3 regions of the Alterirhizorhabdus profundi genome follow, and region 2 is predicted to be linked to each of the others. Evidence: riboswitches for the same ligand, from Rfam matches in the RefSeq annotation. Region 2 holds a riboswitch; each other region holds the start of a gene.

Region 1 (5,911 bases), 460 kb from region 2:
TCAGGCGCGTAGCTCAGGTTGAAGCTGGCTATGCTCCTCGGACGCCGCACGGCCTGCGTCTCGACCGGAACGGCGGCCTGGAAGCCGCCGCCCGCCGGCGCGGGCGCGACGAGCGCCGCGACGACCTGCGGAGCCTTGAGGTAGGTGTAGCTGGCGTCGACCCGCCAGTCGCCGATCCGCGCGTTGGCATACGCCTCTACCCCTCGCTGCCTGGCGACCACGTCGTTGTTGATGCTGGTCGAGATGAACTGCCCGTTCGCGACCGTCCCGACCGTCTGGATCTGATCGAAGAAGCGGCTGCGGAAATAGGTCGCGCCGAACCGCAGGCCGCCATCCAGCAGCGACTGCTCGACGCCGGCCTCCCAGCCGCGCGACCGCTCCGGGCTTAGGGCGGGGTTGCCGATATACTGGCCGGTGGAATAGCCGAACAGCTCGCCCATCGTCGGCGCCTTCACGCCGTTGCCATAGGCGGCGTGGACCCGCGTGCCGGTGTCGAACAGGTAGCTTCCGTTGACGCGAACCGTGGTCGCGTCGCCGAACCGGTCATTGTCGTCGATCCGCGCCGATGCGCCGAGCGCGAGGCGATCGTCGACCGTCACATCATATTGGGCGACGAAGCCGATCGTATCGATGCGGTTGGTGCCGGTGAAGGCGAAGCCGCTCGGATCGATGTTGCGCGATTCCTCGCGTTCGGCGTCCACCGCGAAGGTGAAGCGGTTCCTCACCCGCTCGCTGCCGAAGCGCACCGTATTCTCGAAAGAGCCGCGATAGCGGCGCCCGCGATCGCCATAGCTGTAGCCGGACGCGTCGTAGGCGTCGCGGTTGGCATCGGTGATCTGGCCCGACAACGCCGTCGTGAGGGCATCGTCGAACAGGTTGAGTTCGGCGCGCACCAGCCCGTAGAGCGCCTTGTTGCGGTAGTCGGAGCCCGGCGTGTCGATCACCGTCTGCACCGGATAGCCGAGCACCCGCGGCGAGGACGCGTCGATGCCCTGGTCGTTGAGATCGGCTTTCGTGTAGCTGTAGCGGGCGACGGCGGTGATCTTGAGGTTGGGCGCCGGCGACCAGTTCAGCTTGGCCGATGTTCCGAGATTGTCGGAACCCAGGTCGCGGCTTCCGGCCGGTGCGGTGGCGTAGCCATCGGTCGTCAGATAGGTGCCGGACACGGCATAGTCGAGATCGTCGCCGACCGTTCCGGCAACCCGGCCTGCCGTCGAGAAGGTGCCGAAGGAGCCGCCTTCCGCCCGCGCGGTGATGCCGGGCGCCTCGCGCCCCGACAGGGTGGTGTAGGTGATGACGCCGCCGATCGCGTCGGAGCCGTAGAGCGAGCTCTGCTGCCCGCGCAGCACCTCGACGCGGGCATTCTCGTCGGCGATCAGGTTCCCGAAGTCATATTCGCCATAATAGGGATCGCTGGCCTTGATGCCGTCGATGAAGACGAGGACGTGATTGCCCTCAGAGCCGCGGATGCGGATCTGGGTGAGGCCGCCGACCGCGCCGGTGCGGTTGACCGCCACGCCCGGCACGTCGCGCAGGATGTCCGACAGAATGCGGGTCTGCCGGCTCTCCAGCGCCTGGCTGTCGAGGACCGTGACGGACGATCCGATGAGGTTGGCGGGAACGGCGTCGCCGGATCGCGACGCGGTCACGACGATCGTGTCGTCGGCCGCGCCGGTATCGCCCGTGGCGGCGGCCGATTGAGCAAACGCCGGCGTTGCCGCCAGAAGTGCGGTGAGGGAAACGAAAATCCTGATCATCGAACAGCCCTGCGCGCCTGAGCGACATCTCGGGCGGGGCCTGCCGTCATCGTATTGTGCCGGCGATGGCCGGCGCACGAACGAACGGTCGGCACGCGACGACGGACGGGCGCGTGTCGCCCGCTGTCGCGTGACCGTGCGGCCCCAGCCGCATGGTTCGTCGCTCAGACGGAGAGAGACCGTGCCTTGGCCATTCCCTGGACCACGGCAAAGAGCGACCGGTGCGCTGGCAGGTCTCCTGGCTCGCGGGTCGTCGCTCGGTTCACGGCCTTCCCGGGTCTCGCATGACTTAGCGTCCGACCCAGTGACTGTCCGTCATCCATCGGGATGGCGGACGATGTGCACCTCACTCACCGCTCACAGTTGCAGGGACAGCTTCGGATTCGGGCGGGTCGCCCCGTCCACACCGAATTCCCGTTTTAAGTCCTTTCGGACACCAGCGCGATCTTGAACCCGGCGGAGGCCGCCGGGCTCGACCGGAGCTCATAGAGAGCTTTGCCCGTCAGGCCAATCCCTCATCGCGCCGCGATGAGGGCGGTGCCTGGACGCACCCGCGCCGCGCCCGGCCACGCTTGCTCTGGGTGGACCGGCGGCTAGGAAAGCGCCTTCGCCTGCGCGAAGCGGACGAGGCTGCCGAAGCTCTCCAGCAGCTCGCCGTCCACCTCGTCATCCTCGATCACGATGCCCAGGCGATCCTCCAGCTCGGTCAGCAGGCCGGCGACCGCCATCGAATCGAGCTCGGGCAGCGAGCCGAACAGCGGCGTCGTCGCGGTCAAAGCATCGGCGCGGGCGCCGAGCCCCAGCACGTCGCGCAGCACCGCGCGGACCGCCGCCTCAACCGCCGCCGCGTCGCCCCGTGTCGCCATGCCCGATCCTCTTCGCCCCCGCCCAAGACGTGCGGACCTAGCGACTCGGCGGCGGATCGACAAGCCGGGCCACGCCGGCCGTTTACCGGGCGGTTCCACCTTGTCGGGCAAGAGGCTATCGGTGCCGATGAGGAGACGACGACGCGTGCCCGATCCCGACCAGTCATCCTGGCCAGCCGAGCGCCCGGCCGCCGGCCGCGTGCCGGCCGATCCCGCGCCGCGCCCGCTCGATCATCTGGCGCTGCGCGGCGCACGCGATGCGCCGGCGCTGGTCGACCGGACCGGCATCCTCGATCATGCCGGGCTGGATCGCGCCGTCGGCACGGTGGCGGCGGGGCTGCTGGGGCGCAGGCTGGCGTCGGGCGACCGCGTCGCCTCGTGGCTCAACAAGACGCGGCTCGCCTGCGTCCTGCCGCTCGCCTGCGCACGCGCGGGTCTCGTCCACGTGCCGGTCAACCCGCTGCTGAAGCGGGCGCAGGTCGCGCATATCCTGGCCGATAGCGGCGCGGCGCTGCTGATCGCCGGCGCCGGCCGCGCGACCACGCTGGAGGCGGGCGATCGGCCGGCCGGCACCGCCCTGCTGATCGAGGAGGACACGGCCGACCTGCTCGACCCGCCGGGCGGCGGCGATCCGCTGCCGCCATCCGCCGCTGCGGCCGACGCGATCGCCGCGATCCTCTACACGTCCGGTTCCACCGGCCGGCCGAAGGGGGTGGTGCTGAGCCACGCGAACCTGTGGCTCGGCGCGATCGCGGTCGCCCATTATCTGGCGCTCGCGCCCGACGACCGCACGCTGTGCGTGCTGCCGCTGAGCTTCGACTATGGCCAGAACCAGTTGCTCTCCGCCTGGGCGGCCGGCGGCTGCGCGGTGCCGCTCGACTATCTGACCGCGCGGGACGTGATCCGCGCCGTCGATCGGCACGCGATCACCACTTTGGCGGGCGTGCCGCCGCTGTGGGTGCAGCTTGCCGAGGGTGCCTGGCCGGCCGAGACGGCGGCGCGGCTGCGGCGGCTGACGAACAGCGGCGGGCGGCTGCCGGTGCCGCTGATCCGCCGCCTGCGCGGCCTGTTCCCGCAGGCGGACCTGTACCCGATGTACGGGCTGACGGAGGCGTTCCGCTCCACCTTCCTCGATCCCGCGCTGGTGGACACTCACCCCGACGCGATCGGCGACGCGATCCCCTTCGCCGAGATCATGGTGCTGCGGCCGGATGGCAGCGAGGCGGCGGCGGGCGAGGCGGGCGAGCTCGTCCATGCCGGGCCGCTGGTGGCGCAGGGCTATTGGCGCGATCCGGAACGCAGCGCCGTGCGGTTCCGCGCGGCGCCGGCGGCGGCGCGATCCGGCGGGATGGCGGTGTGGTCCGGCGATACGGTGATGCGCGGGGCGGACGGGCTGCTCCGCTTCGTCGGCCGCGACGACGAGATGATCAAGACCTCCGGCAACCGCGTGTCGCCGAACGAGGTGGAGGAGGCGGCGATCGCCAGCGGCGCCACGGCGGAGGCGGTGGCGCTCGGCGTGGCGGACGAACGGCTCGGCCAGGCGATCCTGCTCGTCGCGCGTGGCGATGGCGGCGCGGAACCGGCGCTGCTCGCCTATCTGAAGCGGGAGCTGCCGGGCTTCATGCAGCCGCAGCGGGTGGTGTGGCGGCAGGCGCTGCCGCGCAACGCCAACGGCAAGCTCGATCGCAGCGGGTTGCGCGCGGAGATGACGTCATGAAGCCGATGGGTCCGATCCCGCCCGATTTCGCCGCCGCCGGGCCGCTCGCCATCGGTGGCCGCAGCGCCGCCTCGCTGATCGCGGAGGCGGGCGATACGCCGCTGTTCGCCTATGACTTCGCCGCCGTGGCGCGGCGGATCGCCCGCTTTCGCGCGGTCTTTCCAGGTGTCGCGCTGCATTATGCGATCAAGGCCAATCCCTATGCGCCGCTGGTGGCCGCGATGGCGCCGCTGGTGGACGGCATCGACGTCGCGTCCGCCGGCGAGATGGCGCGGGCGATCGGCGGCGGCGTGGGTGCGGCCGACATCTCCTTCGCCGGCCCGGGCAAGCGCGATCGCGAGATCGAGGAGGCGATCCGCCTCGGCGTCACCCTAAACCTTGAGTCGGAGGCGGAGGGCGCGCGGGCGCTGGCGATCGGCGAGCGGACGGGCATCCGCCCGCGCCTGGCGGTGCGGGTGAACCCGGAGTTCGAGATTCGCGGATCCGGCATGCGGATGGGCGGCGGCGCGCGGCCGTTCGGCGTGGATGCGTCGCGCGCGGCGGCGCTGGTGCAAGCGATCGTGCGCGGCGGGGCGGAGTGGCGCGGCTTCCACATTTTCGCCGGATCGCAGGCGCTGGACGCCGCCGCCATCGCCGAGACGCAGGCGGCCACCGTCGCGCTCGCCGCCGCGCTGGCGGAGGAGGCGGGGGAGGTGCCGCCGCTGGTGAACCTCGGCGGCGGCTTCGGCATCCCCTATTTTCCCGGCGACACGGCGTTGGACGTGGAGGCGATCGGCACCGCGCTCGCCGCCACCCTGGCGGCGCGGCCGGCGGTGCTGGGCGAGACGCGCTTCGCCATCGAGCTCGGCCGCTGGCTGGTGGGGGAGGCGGGCGTCTACCTGACGCGGATCGTCGATCGCAAGACGAGCCATGGCGAGCTGTTCCTGGTGACGGACGGCGGCATGCACCACCAGCTGGCCGCCAGCGGCAATTTCGGCACGGTGGTGCGGCGCAACTATCCGGTCGCGGTGGCCGATCGGCTGGGCGACGCGGCAGAGGAGACGGCGAGCGTCGTCGGGTGCCTGTGCACGCCGCTGGACCGCCTGGCGGACAAGGTCGCGCTGCCGCGGGCGGAGGTGGGCGACGTGATCGCCGTGTTCCTGGCCGGCGCCTATGGGGCGACCGCCAGCCCGCAGGCGTTCCTCGGTCATCCGCCGGCGCGCGAGATCCTCGTCGGTGTCCCGGCGGGGGACGATCGCGCCGGGCAACTCGCCGGCCAGCCTCAATTCAGCTAGACTAAGATTATATTTACCTCGCTTGGGCACAGGGGACGCTGAAACGGTCTCCGTCCTCGCAGGGCGGGCCGGGTGTGCGCCGATCGAGGGGGTTCGCGATGACGATGTCGAAGGCCGGGTTGAAGGCCGGATCGGGGCTGATGCTGGCGCTGGCGGCGGGCGGGCTGCTGTCCGGCTGCGCATCGCAGACGGCGGCGACGGAGCTGCCACCGGCCCCGTTCGTTGAGAATCGCGAGCAGCCGGGCGAGGATTATCTGATCGGCCCGCTGGACCAGCTGACCGTGTTCGTCTGGCGCA
Region 2 (5,911 bases):
ATGATTTCACCACCTTCCGGTCGGTCCACTGTCAGTCGGCCAGTCCGCTGAAATCGCTCGACCGGCTGGACGTGGTCCGGGACGGAGACGGCATCGCGGTCCACGCCGCCGCCCGCTCCTTCTTGCACCATCAGGTGCGCTCGATGGTCGGCTGCCTCGTCCTCGTTGGGCGCGGGCGCTGGTCGGCTAAGGATCTGGTCGCCGCGCGCGATGCCCGCGATCGCGCCGCGCTGGGGCTCAACGCGCCGCCGGACGGGCTCTATTTCGCAGGCGCGTCCTATCCCGCCTGAGGTCAGGCGGCACGGCGCGCGTTGCGCAGCCGTCGCGCGTTGGAGGTGACGGTGCGATGCACCGGCGTCATCGTCGCCTCGCCCGTCAGCACCGGCCACATCATCGCGCGCGATCCACGCCGCCCGGCATCCTCCGCCATCCCGCGCAGCCGCGCGGCGCTGGGCACGCCGCCCATCATCAGGTGGACGATGTCCATCGCCTGCGCCGCCAGATCGCGCTGGAAGGCGCCCATCTGCTCGATCAGGGCGATGCCGGAGTAAGAGAGGGCGAACAGCTTCTCCGGCATCATCCGGCCCATCTCGCGATAGTTCGCATCCAGCGGGTTGGTGAAGGCGGCACCGATCAGGCTGAGGCGCGCGGCGATGACGAAACCGGAGGCGGTCGCGATCTCGCCCGCCTTGATGCCGAGATCGGCGGCCCGCACCACCACCGTCGCCAGCGAGGCGACATCGTCCTCATTCCCGTTCATCAGCAACACTCCGGACATGGTATTCCGCCGCTAGGAGGCAACAGTGGCGGAAGCGTGGCGCAGACCCCAACTGTCCCTATGCCTCGTTCGCGCGTTCGGCGGCGGGCGAGGCGACGATCGCGACGGACAAGGCCATGATGACGAACCCTGAACACACCCCTGAAATGACCGGCGAGCTCGACCGGCTCGTCGCCGCCGCCCGCGCCTGGGCACCGATGCCCATGGCGCTGGCCACCGTCGCCTCCACCTGGGGTTCGGCCCCGCGCCCGCGCGGCAGCCACATGCTGGTGGCGGCGGACGGCCGTTTCGAGGGGTCGGTCTCCGGCGGCTGCGTGGAGGGCGAGGTGCTGGCCGCCGCCGCCGAGACGATCGCCGACGGGCGGCTGCGCCGGCTGACCTTCGACGTGGCCGAGGAGACCGCCTGGTCGGTGAGCCTGCCCTGCGGCGGCGAGATCGCGGTGATCGTGCAGCCGGTGAGCGAGGCGGGCTTCGCCCCGGCGCTGTTCGATCGCATCGCCGCCGCGCGGGCGGCCGGCACCCCGCTCGCCATCACCACCGATCTGGCCGGCGGCACCAGCCGGGAGGGCGATGCGGCGGGCGCGGACCGCTTCGTCAACGCCTATCTGCCGCCGCGCCGCCTGCTGATCGTGGGGGCGGTGCAGATCGCCCTGCCGCTCGCCGGCTTCGCCCGCGGGCTGGATGTCGCCGCGACCATCATCGATCCGCGCGACCGCTTCCGCACCGAGGAGCGTTTCCCCGGCGTCCCGCTTGACGGGCGCTGGCCGGACGAGGCGGTCGCCGCCCTCCGCCCCGACGCAGCGACGGCGGTGGTCACGCTCAGCCACGATCCGAAGATAGACGATCCGGCGCTGGTCGCGGCGCTGCGATCGCCCGCCGGCTACATCGCGGCGCTCGGCTCCAGGCGCAGCCACGCCAAGCGGCTGGAGCGGCTGGCCGCCGCCGGCTTCGACGAGGCGGCCTTGGGGCGCATAGACGGGCCTGCCGGCATCGCCATCGGCGCGCTCGGCCCGGCCGAGATCGCGCTTTCGATCGCCGCCGGCATGGTGCAGGCGCTGCGCCGCTGAGGGTGGCGCCCCGGCAAGGGGCGCCGCCGCGCTTACTTCTTGCCGAGCGTGAGGCCGCCGAAACGCTTGTTGAAGCGGGCCACCTGGCCGCCGGCGTCCAGCATCGTGCCCTTGCCGCCGGTCCACGCCGGATGCACGGTTGGGTCGATGTCCAGCTGCAGCGTGTCGCCTTCCTTGCCCCACACGGTGCGGGTCTGGAACACGGTGCCGTCGGTCATCTGGATGTTGACCATGTGATAGTCGGGGTGGATGTTCTTCTTCACGAAAAGGCCTCCGGCTGAGGGCTGGTTTCCGACCAGCCCGGATGCGAAGGCGCGCCTCTACAGGCAAGCCGCCTGCTTGACAAGCAGGCCCGCCAGCCTCTAGCGGCGCGGCCAGCGAAGGTGCCGCCCGGCCAGCAAGGCCCGGGGGCGGTGAAAAGGGAAGCCGGGGAAGATCCGGCGCTGTGCCCGCAACAGTGATCCGCCCGATCGGGGCGGGGAGTCTGGAACCTGCCTTCGCCGTCGTCCGCGCCCGGCCGGGTCCAGCCGCAAGCGCGTGGAAAGGTGCGGGCCGGATCCGCCCCGATCCTCCGAGACGACAGGTGCAGTCGTCAAGGGGGATTTCATGACCATCGCCTTCATCCTGGCCGCAGCCGCGGCCGCGCCCGCCGCGTCAACCACTGCGCCCGACATCGTCGTCAGCGCCGCGCTGGTGCCCGTCACCCAGGCGGAGGCGCCGGCCACCGTCACCGTGATCGATCAGGCGCGGATCGAGGCGCTGGGCAGCCCCTACGCGCTCGATCTGCTGCGCCTCGCGCCGGGCGTGTCGGTCGCCACCACCGGCTCGCCCGGCGCGCAGACGCAGGTCCGCATCCGCGGCGCCGAGGCGAACCACACGCTGGTGTTCATCGACGGCATTGCCTTCAACGATCCCGCCGCCGGCAACGAGGCCCGCTTCGAGACCTTCTCCGCCGACGGCCTCGGCCGCATCGAGGTGGTGCGCGGCCCGCAGTCGGCGCTGTGGGGCTCGGAGGCGCTCGGCGGCGTGATCGCGATGGAGACGCCCGATCCGCTCGGCACCCTGCGCGCCACCGCCACCGGCGAATATGGCAGCCGCGATTTCCGCCGCGGCGCCGCCAGCCTCGTCACCGGCGGCGAGAGCGCCGGGGTCTCCGCCACCGCATCGTGGCTGAAGGGCGACGGCATCGACGCGCTCGGCGGCGGCCGGGGCGATCGCGACGGGTTCGAGACGAAGACGGCCAGCGTCAAGGCGGTCGCCCGCCCCGCCGGCGGCGACGGCGAGATCGGCATCGTCGGCCGCTATATCGAGCATGACAACCAGTTCGACGGGACCGATCCCGTCACCTTCCAGCGCGCCGACACCGCCGACGCCGCCCGCACCGAGACGGGCGCCGTGCGCGGCTGGGCCACGCTGGGCCTCGGCCCCGATGCGCCGTGGAGCGTCACGGCGGACGGCATGTACCTGAGCAGCGAGAACCGCAACCGCAACGGCGACACGCCGCTGAACCGCACGCGCGGCGATCGCTTCCGCGTCGGCGGCCAGCTCGTCCACCGGCTCGACATCGGCACCACCGCCCACACGCTGATCGCCGCGGTGGAGCGCGAGGACGAAACGTTCCGCGCCTCCGACGACCAGTATTTCGGCGCGACCGACCAGCGCCGCACGCGCGGCCGCACCGCCTATGTCGGGGAGTGGCGCGCCGCCTGGGGCCGGCTCCTCGCCACCGACGTCGCCGTGCGGCACGACGACTATAACCGCTTCGCCAACCAGACGACGGTGCGCGCCAGCGCCATCCTGACGGTGGCGGACGGGCTGTCGCTCGTCGGCACCTACGGCGAGGGCACCGCCCAGCCGACCTTCTTCGATCTGTACGGCTTCTTCCCCGGCAGCTTCGTCGGCAACCCGAACCTGACGCCGGAGACGTCGCGCGGCTACGAGGCCGGCGTGCGCTTCGTCCGCCCCGCTTTCTCGGCCGAGGTAACGGCGTTCAGCAACCGCCTGCGCGACGAGATCGTCTCGGTGTTCGACAGCACGACCTTCCTCTCCTCCACCGCCAACGCCACGGGCAGGAGCCGGCGGCGCGGCATCGAGGCGAACGTGCAGGCGCAGCCGCTCGCCGGGCTGCGGCTCACCGCGAACTACACCTATCTCGATGCGAAGGACCAGCAGGTCGCATCGGGCGTCGCGCTGAAGGAAGTCCGCCGGCCGAAGCACAGCGGCAATCTCGCCGCCGACTGGACGGCCGGGCCGCTCACCCTGGGCGCCTCGCTCGCTTATGTCGGCCGCCGGAACGACGTGGACTTCGATCAGTTTCCGGCACCCACCGTCCGGCTGCACGATTATGTTCTCGGCGGCGCCCGCGTGGCCTATGCCATCACCCCTAATATCGAGGCGTTCGGGCGGATCGAGAATGCGTTCGACAGCAACTACCAGGATGTCGTCGGCTACGCGACGCAGGGGCGCGCCGTGTTCGGCGGCCTGCGCGTCAGGATCGGCGGCTAGACCGGCCGGGCGGGCGGCATCGCCGGCCCGCGCCCGGGTCGCGACTGACGGGTGGATCGCGCGGCGGTGAGCATCCTCGGCGCGATCTTCGCCGGGGGCGCCGCCCGCCGCTTCGGCGCCGACAAGGCGGCCGCGCCGATCGACGGCCGGGCGATGATCGCGCACGTCGCCGCCCGCCTCCGCCCGCAGTGCGACGCGCTGGTGGTGGTCGGCCGCGCCTGGCCGGGGCTGACGCAGGTGGCGGACCGACCCCGCCCCGGCCTCGGCCCGCTCGGCGCCCTCGCCGGGGCGCTCTGCCACGCGCAGGCCCACGGTCACGATCTGGTCCTCACCAGCGGCTGCGACCTGCCCGATCTGCCGCTTGACCTCGCGACCCTGCTCGCCCCCGCGCCGGCCGTGATCCAGGGCCAGCCGCTGCTGGGCCTGTGGCGCGCCGATCAGGCCGGCGCGCTGCTCGACTGGCTGGACCGGAGCGGCGATCGCGCGATGCGCGGCTGGATCGCGGAAGCCGGCGCACGACGCGTGACGCCCGCCGCACCCCCCGCCAACATCAACACGCAGGACGAATTGGCCGCCTATCTCGCCGGCCGGGCCGATCCGCTACCCTGAAGGCGGCCGGCGGCGCACGAAGGCGCGCTCTCTCAAGCAAGTCATTCCGCGCCGCCTACCCCTGCCGGTAGCAGACCTTCTTCACCGCCGCGATCACGTCGTCCACCTTCAGCAGCGCGGCTTTTTCCAGGTTGGCGGCATAGGGCAGCGGCACATCGACGTTGGTCACGCGCAGCACCGGCGCGTCGAGATCGTCGAATCCCTCCTCCATCGCGATCGCCGCGATCTCGGAGGCGATCGAGCAGGTCGGCCAGCCTTCCTCCACCACCACCATGCGGTTGGTCTTGGCCAGGCTCTCCAGCACCGCCGCCTTGTCCAGCGGGCGCAGGGTGCGCAGATCGATCACCTCGGCGTCGATCCCCTCCTCGGCCAGCTTGCCCGCCGCGTCCAGCGATACGCCCACGCCGATCGAGTAGCTGACGATCGTCACGTCCTTGCCCGGCCGTACGATGCGCGCCTTGCCGATCGGCAGCACGTAATCGTCCAGCTTCGGCACCTCGAAGCTCTGGCCGTAGATCAGCTCGTTCTCCAGGAACACGACCGGATCTTCGCTGCGGATCGCCGCCTTCAGCAGGCCCTTGGCGTCGGCCGCCGAGTAGGGCGCGATCACGATCAGGCCCGGCACGCTGGCATACCACGGCCCGTAATTCTGGCTGTGCTGCGCACCCACCCGTGCCGCGGCGCCGTTCGGCCCGCGGAACACGATCGGGCAGCGCATCTGCCCGCCGGACATGTAGTTGGTCTTGGCGGCCGAGTTGATGATGTGATCGATCGCCTGCATGGCGAAGTTGAAGGTCATGAACTCGATGACCGGCTTCAGCCCGCCCATCGCGGCACCGGCGCCGACGCCGGCGAAACCCATCTCGGTGATCGGCGTGTCGATCACGCGGCGCGGGCCGAACTCGTCGAGCAGCCCCTGCGTCACCTTGTAGGCGCCCTGATATTCGGCGAC
Region 3 (5,911 bases), 480 kb from region 2:
CCGCGGCACGCCACCGCGCCGAGACCGCACGATTGATCGAGGCCGGCGGCGAGGCGAAGGCGGCGGCCCTTCGTGCCGGGTTCCGCGTCTTCGGATCGAAGCCGGGCGCCTATGGCGCCGGCCTGCAGGCGATGATCGACGAGAGGATCTGGCACGATCGCGCGGATCTGGCCGACGTCTATCTCGATTGGAGCAGCTACGCCTACGGCGCCGGCGTGGAGGGCGATGCCGAGCGCGATCTCTTCGCCACGCGGCTCGTCCAGGCCGATGCCGTGATCCAGAACCAGGACAATCGCGAGCACGACCTGCTCGACAGCGACGACTACTACCAGTTCGAGGGCGGCATCGCGGCGGCGGTCGAGCATCTTTCCGGCAAGCGGCCGCGCGCCTACCATAACGACCACAGCCGCCCCGAACGGCCCGTGATCCGGACGTTGGAGGATGAGATCGGCCGCGTCGTGCGCGCCCGCGTCACCAATCCCAAGTGGATCGCGGGCGTGATGCGGCACGGCTACAAGGGCGCGTTCGAGATCGCGGCCTCGGTCGACTATCTGTTCGCCTTCGCCGCGACGACGCACGCGGTGCGGGATCATCATTTCGACGCCGTCCATGCCGCCTTCATCGAGGATGAGGCGGTGCGCGCCTTCATGGCCGAGGCCAATCCGGCGGCCCTGCGCGAGACTGCGGCGCGGCTGGCCGAGGCGCTGGAGCGCGGATTGTGGCGGCCCAGATCGAACAGCGCGGGCATCCTGCTCGCCGAGCTTGCGGGAGGATGACGATGGCCGGGCGAACCGACGAGCAGCATGCCGAGAAGATGAAGAGGAAGCAGGCGGCCCACGACCGGATCGTCGCCGGCAAGACAGTGGAGAAGGGCCTTCTCGTCGTCCACACCGGCAAGGGCAAGGGCAAGACGACCGCTGCACTCGGCATGGTGGTGCGTGCGATCGGCCACGGCCGGAAGGTGGGCGTCGTCCAGTTCGTCAAGGGCGCGATGGAGACCGGCGAGAAGGCGGTCTTCGCCCGCTTCCCGGAGCAGGTCGAGTTCCTTCCGATGGGCGACGGCTTCACGTGGGACACGCAGGATCGCGCGCAGGACATCGCATCGGCCAGAAGGGCGTGGGACGAGGTGCGGCGCATGATCGCCGACCCGGCCTACGACATGGTGCTGGCGGACGAGCTGAACATCGTGCTGCGCTACGACTATCTGCCGCTCGACGAGGTGCTTGAGGTGCTGAAGGCCAGGCCCGAGATGACGCACGTCATCGTCACCGGCCGCAATGCGCCGGACGCGCTGATCGCGGCCGCCGACCTCGTCACCGAGATGACGCTCGTCAGGCATCCGTTCCGCGAACAGGGCGTCAAGGCGCAGCCGGGCATCGAATATTGACGCGGCCGCCCGGCGCGGGGGCGCACGCCCCCGCATCCGCGATCTGCCGTGCGAGGCTGCGCGCCGCATCGACATAAGCGGGGCCGCCGCAGACGGTCCACGCCTGGGGTATATGCAGGCGCCTGATATTCCTCAGCAGCGGATGGTGCAGCATCTCGGTGCCCTGATCGACCACGCGATCGGACGCGCTCTCGACGATGAGGTAGTCGGGCTGTGCCACCATCAGCTCCTCCAGCGTGAGCTGCGAGAGGGCCGGCTTGTCCAGCTTGCCGGCGAGGTTCGCAAGCCCCACCCGCACCATCAGCTCGTCGATCAGGGTGCCCGTGCCGGTGAGATAGCCGCGCCGCTGGTAGTAAGCGGCGACGCCGGCCCGGTGTGGACGCGGCAGGGTTGCGAGAGCGCGGTCCATGCGCGCGATCAGCGCCTCGCCGCGGCGAGGATGGCCGATCGCGCCGGCGACCGCGCGGATCTGCGCGACGATGTCGGCATAGGTGCTCGCGGGCTTCAGATCGACCATCGCGTAATGCTCGCGCGAGAGCGCCGCCATCATGCCGCTGCGCCGCGCCGGCACGCCGACGATCAGGTCGGGATCGATCGCGAGGACTTCCTCGGCCGATCCCCTGAGGATGGGAAGGCCGCGCGCCTGCGCCGCCGCGGCGGACATCTCCGTGCTGGTCGCGTTCCGGGTGAGGCCGGCGATCTGCGACCGATCGGCGAGAGCGAGCAGATACTGGTCGGCGCACAGGTTCAGCGAGACGATCCGCTTCGGCGCGGCAGCGCGGTGCGCGGGCGGAAGTGGGGCGCCGGCGAGCGCGCTTCCGGCGAGCGCAGAGACTACCGCCATCGACAGGCCGGCCGTCGTCAGTTTCCGGGTTCGTCGCGCCATCCCGGCACCTTTATCGACGCGATTCCCCGGCACAAGCGCGGGCACGCCCCCGGCGGGCCGCCCGGCGGTTCCGATTGACGCTTCTCCACCGCTGCCCTATCGCCCCGCTTGCGACAGGTTCCCCCTAGGGGGGGATGAAAACGGGAACGGGGTTCAAGACCCCGGCTGCCCCTGCAACTGTGAGCGGCGAGCCATCGGGCCACATGCCATTGGGATCGAGAGATCCTGAGAAGGCGGTCCGAACCGGCACTGACCCGCGAGCCAGGAGACCTGCCCGTCGCGGTCGTCCTTCGCGCGGACAGGGTGTGCCGAGCGAACGGGGGTGAACCCGAGCGACGACAGGCGTGGCCGCGATTTTCGCGGGCCTGTGTCGTGCGTGCGAATGCATCGACCCAGCCCCGGACGCGGCCCTTTGTCGTGGGTGCCCGTTCGATGTGGAAGTTCGCCAGCCTGTTTTCCCTCCTGCTCTCGGCCGCCGCCCATGCGGAGGAGGCACCGCAGGCCGCGCCACCGCCGGATGCGGCCGCCGACGCCGCCGCGAGTGCGATCATCGTCACGGCGACCCGCGTCGCCACGCCGGCGGATCAGGTGCCCGCATCGGTCACGGTGCTCGACAAGGCGGCCATCGACCGCACGCAGGATATCGGCGTCGCCGATCTGCTGCTGCGCACGCCGGGCGTCAGCCTCTCCCGCAACGGCGGCTACGGCACGGCGACCTCGCTGCGCATCCGCGGCGCGGAGGCCGACCAGACCGTCGTGGTCATCGATGGGGTCAAGCTCAACGATCCCTCCTCGGCCGGCGGCGGCTACAACTTCGCCAACCTCCTGGTCGGCGATGCATCCCGGATCGAAGTGCTGCGTGGCCCGCAGTCGACGCTCTGGGGCAGCCAGGCGATCGGCGGCGTCGTGAACATCGTCTCCGCGCTGCCGCAGAAAGCACTGGAGGGCAGCTTCGACGTCGAGGCCGGTTCCCGCCAGACCGTGAGCGCGCGCGCGGCGGTTGGCGGCAAATCGGGTCCGCTCACGTGGCGGCTCGGCGGCCAGACGTTCACGACCGACGGCATCTCCGCCATCGCGCCGGCATCCGGCGGTCGCGAGAAGGACGGCTATACCAATCGCAGCGTGACCGGCCGGACGCAGGTCAAGCTCACCGACCGGATATCGGCCGAGTTGCGCGGCTACTACTCACGCGGGCATACCGATTTCGACGCGACGACCGGGGACAGCCCCGCCTTCGGCCTGAACCGCGAGTTCGTCGGCTATGCGGGGCTGAACGTGGACCTGATGGGCGGCCGCCTCCGCAACCGCCTCGGCTACGGCTACACGGATACCGATCGCGACAATTACGATCCGCGAAACAGGCGCGCCCGGACGTTCGACGCCGCCGGTCGCAACGAGCGGCTCGAATATCAGGGCAGCCTGGCGATCGTCGATGGGCTGACGGCGCTGTTCGGCGCGGAGAAGGAGAGATCCCGGTTCCGCAGCGTCTCGCCGCCGGCCTCGCTCGCCGTGCCGGTCCCGGCGCCCGCCCGCGGCAGCGCCGGCATCACCAGCGTCTACGGGCAGTTGAGTGCGCGGCCGATCGGCGGCCTCACGCTCATTGGCGGCGTGCGCAGCGACGATCATAGTCGCTTCGGCGCCCGGACCCTGTTCTCCGCCGGCGGCATCTGGTCCTTGCCGACGCACACGATCCTCCGCGCAAGCTACGGCGAGGGCTTCAAGGCGCCGACCCTCTACCAGCTGTTCTCCGAGTTCGGGAACGTCACGCTCCGGCCCGAACGGGCGCATGGCTGGGAGGTGGGCGCAGAACAGGGGATCCTCGGCGATCGCGTCAGCGCCGGCGCGACCTATTTCAGGCGGACCGCCACGGATCAGATCATCTTCAACGGCTGCGGCGCGGGCGCCGCCTTGCCGCTCTGCTTCCAGCCCGGAACGACGATCCGCCGCTCCGGCTACTATCAGAACGTCGCGCGCGCGGAGGCGCACGGCGTCGAGGTGCAGCTGGCGGCGCGGCCCGTCGACGGGTTCACGATCGACGGGAACTACAGCTGGACGGTGGCGGAGGACAGCTCCGCCGGAGCCGCCAATTTCGGCAGGTGGCTGCCGCGACGGCCGCGCGACACCGCCAACGGCTCGATCAGCTATGCCTGGCCGTTCGGCCTGACGACGGGTGCCGCCGTGCGCTGGTCCGGCCACAGCTTCGACAATGCGTCCAACGCGCAGCGCCTCGACGGCTATACGCTGGTCGACCTGCGCGGCGAGTTCGCCGTCAGCCCGCAATTGCGGCTGTTCGCCCGCGTCGAGAACCTGTTCGACGAGGGGTATATGACCGCCTATCGCTACGGCACGCTCGGCCGCAGCCTCTATGTCGGCATGCGTGGGCGGCTCTGAGGATGTTCGTCGCCCGACCGGACACCCGTGGATCGCGTCCGCGCGCCGGCCAGGCCTGCGTGACCAACTGGAGTGAAAGCCGATGCTGAAGCGTGTCGAGGCCGGCCCGGCGGTGGTCGCCTGCACCACCTGTCGCCTGAGCCGGGAGGAGCAGGAGGATGAAGCCGGCGTGCGCGGCGGCGCCCGGCTCGCCGAGGCCCTCCGCGCGGTAAAGGCATCCGACGGGCGCTATGCGGGCATAGCCGTGCAGGAGATGCCGTGTCTATTCGCCTGCGCCGAGTTCTGCACGATCCATCTGCGCGCGCCCGGCAAGATCAGCTACGTGCTCGGCCGCTTCACGCCCGACGAGGAGGCCGCGCGCGCCATACTGGATTACGCCGTCCACTATGCGGCCAGCGAGCACGGCCGCGTGCCCTTCAGGGACTGGCCGCAGGGCGTGAAAGGCCATTTCATCACGCGCTCGCCGCCGGAAGGACATGTCGCCGAATGAGCTTCTCGTCTCCCTCGTGCATCGCGCAGGCGCTGTCGGCCCTGACCGAAGCCGATGCCGATGCCGCCGCGATGGCGCAGGCACGACAGATGCAGCTGACCAAGCCGCCCGGCTCGCTCGGCCGGCTCGAGGCGCTGGCGGTGTTCTTCGCCGGCTGGCAGCGCCGCGAACGACCGGCGATCGATCGTGGCCGCGTGCTCGTCTTCGCCGGCAATCATGGCGTGGCCGTCCATGGCGTCAGCGCCTTTCCCGCTGCCGTCACCGCCCAGATGGTCGCGAACTTCGCGGCGGGCGGTGCCGCCATCAATGCTCTGGCCACGGCGGCCGGGCTGGAGTTCGATGTCGTGCCGCTCGACCTCGATACGCCCACCGCCGATTTCACGCTGGCGCCCGCCATGACCGAGGCCGCGTGCCTCGCCGCTCTGACGGCCGGCGCCGACGCGGTCGATCCCGGCCTCGACCTGATCGTCCTGGGCGAGATGGGGATCGGCAACTCCACGGCGGCGGCGGCGCTGGCGGCGCGCAGCTTCGGCGGCGGCGCGGCGGACTGGGTGGGGCCGGGTACGGGCGTCGACGCCGGCGGCTTGGCGCGCAAGATCGATGTCGTCGATCGCGCGCTCGCCTTCCACCGCGCGGCGCCGCTCGATCCGTTCGAAACGCTGCGCCGTGTCGGCGGGCGGGAGATCGCGGCGATCGCGGGCGCCGTGCTGCGCGCGCGCCAGCTTCGCATCCCCGTGATCCTCGATGGCTTCATCAG

The links. Region 2 has a riboswitch for cobalamin ahead of GNT64_RS05575 (TonB-dependent receptor plug domain-containing protein). Riboswitches for the same ligand answer to the same signal wherever they lie in the genome.
Region 1: linked by a shared signal. The riboswitch ahead of GNT64_RS03305 (TonB-dependent receptor) and the one ahead of GNT64_RS05575 (TonB-dependent receptor plug domain-containing protein) in region 2 are both predicted to bind cobalamin.
Region 3: linked by a shared signal. The riboswitch ahead of GNT64_RS03265 (TonB-dependent receptor plug domain-containing protein) and the one ahead of GNT64_RS05575 (TonB-dependent receptor plug domain-containing protein) in region 2 are both predicted to bind cobalamin.

The regions. Positions count from the first base shown of each region.
Region 1 is NZ_CP046535.1:720,691-726,601, forward strand. Features, by position in the region: gene GNT64_RS03305 (TonB-dependent receptor) at 1-1,757, opposite strand, end outside; cobalamin riboswitch at 1,969-2,213, opposite strand; gene GNT64_RS03310 (acyl carrier protein) at 2,351-2,623, opposite strand; gene GNT64_RS03315 (acyl-CoA ligase (AMP-forming), exosortase A system-associated) at 2,751-4,340, shown strand; gene GNT64_RS03320 (pyridoxal-dependent decarboxylase, exosortase A system-associated) at 4,337-5,614, shown strand; gene GNT64_RS03325 (XrtA/PEP-CTERM system exopolysaccharide export protein) at 5,755-5,911, shown strand, end outside.
Region 2 is NZ_CP046535.1:1,183,839-1,189,749, reverse strand. Features, by position in the region: partial or broken gene truA (tRNA pseudouridine(38-40) synthase TruA) at 1-310, shown strand, start outside; gene GNT64_RS05590 (hypothetical protein) at 293-760, opposite strand; gene GNT64_RS05585 (XdhC family protein) at 925-1,845, shown strand; gene rpmE (50S ribosomal protein L31) at 1,878-2,108, opposite strand; cobalamin riboswitch at 2,210-2,358, shown strand; gene GNT64_RS05575 (TonB-dependent receptor plug domain-containing protein) at 2,452-4,350, shown strand; gene mobA (molybdenum cofactor guanylyltransferase) at 4,417-4,959, shown strand; gene GNT64_RS05565 (pyruvate dehydrogenase complex E1 component subunit beta) at 5,015-5,911, opposite strand, start outside.
Region 3 is NZ_CP046535.1:706,888-712,798, reverse strand. Features, by position in the region: gene cobN (cobaltochelatase subunit CobN) at 1-776, shown strand, start outside; gene cobO (cob(I)yrinic acid a,c-diamide adenosyltransferase) at 779-1,387, shown strand; gene GNT64_RS03270 (ABC transporter substrate-binding protein) at 1,359-2,231, opposite strand; cobalamin riboswitch at 2,372-2,565, shown strand; gene GNT64_RS03265 (TonB-dependent receptor plug domain-containing protein) at 2,706-4,664, shown strand; gene GNT64_RS03260 (DUF1636 domain-containing protein) at 4,747-5,154, shown strand; gene cobT (nicotinate-nucleotide--dimethylbenzimidazole phosphoribosyltransferase) at 5,151-5,911, shown strand, end outside.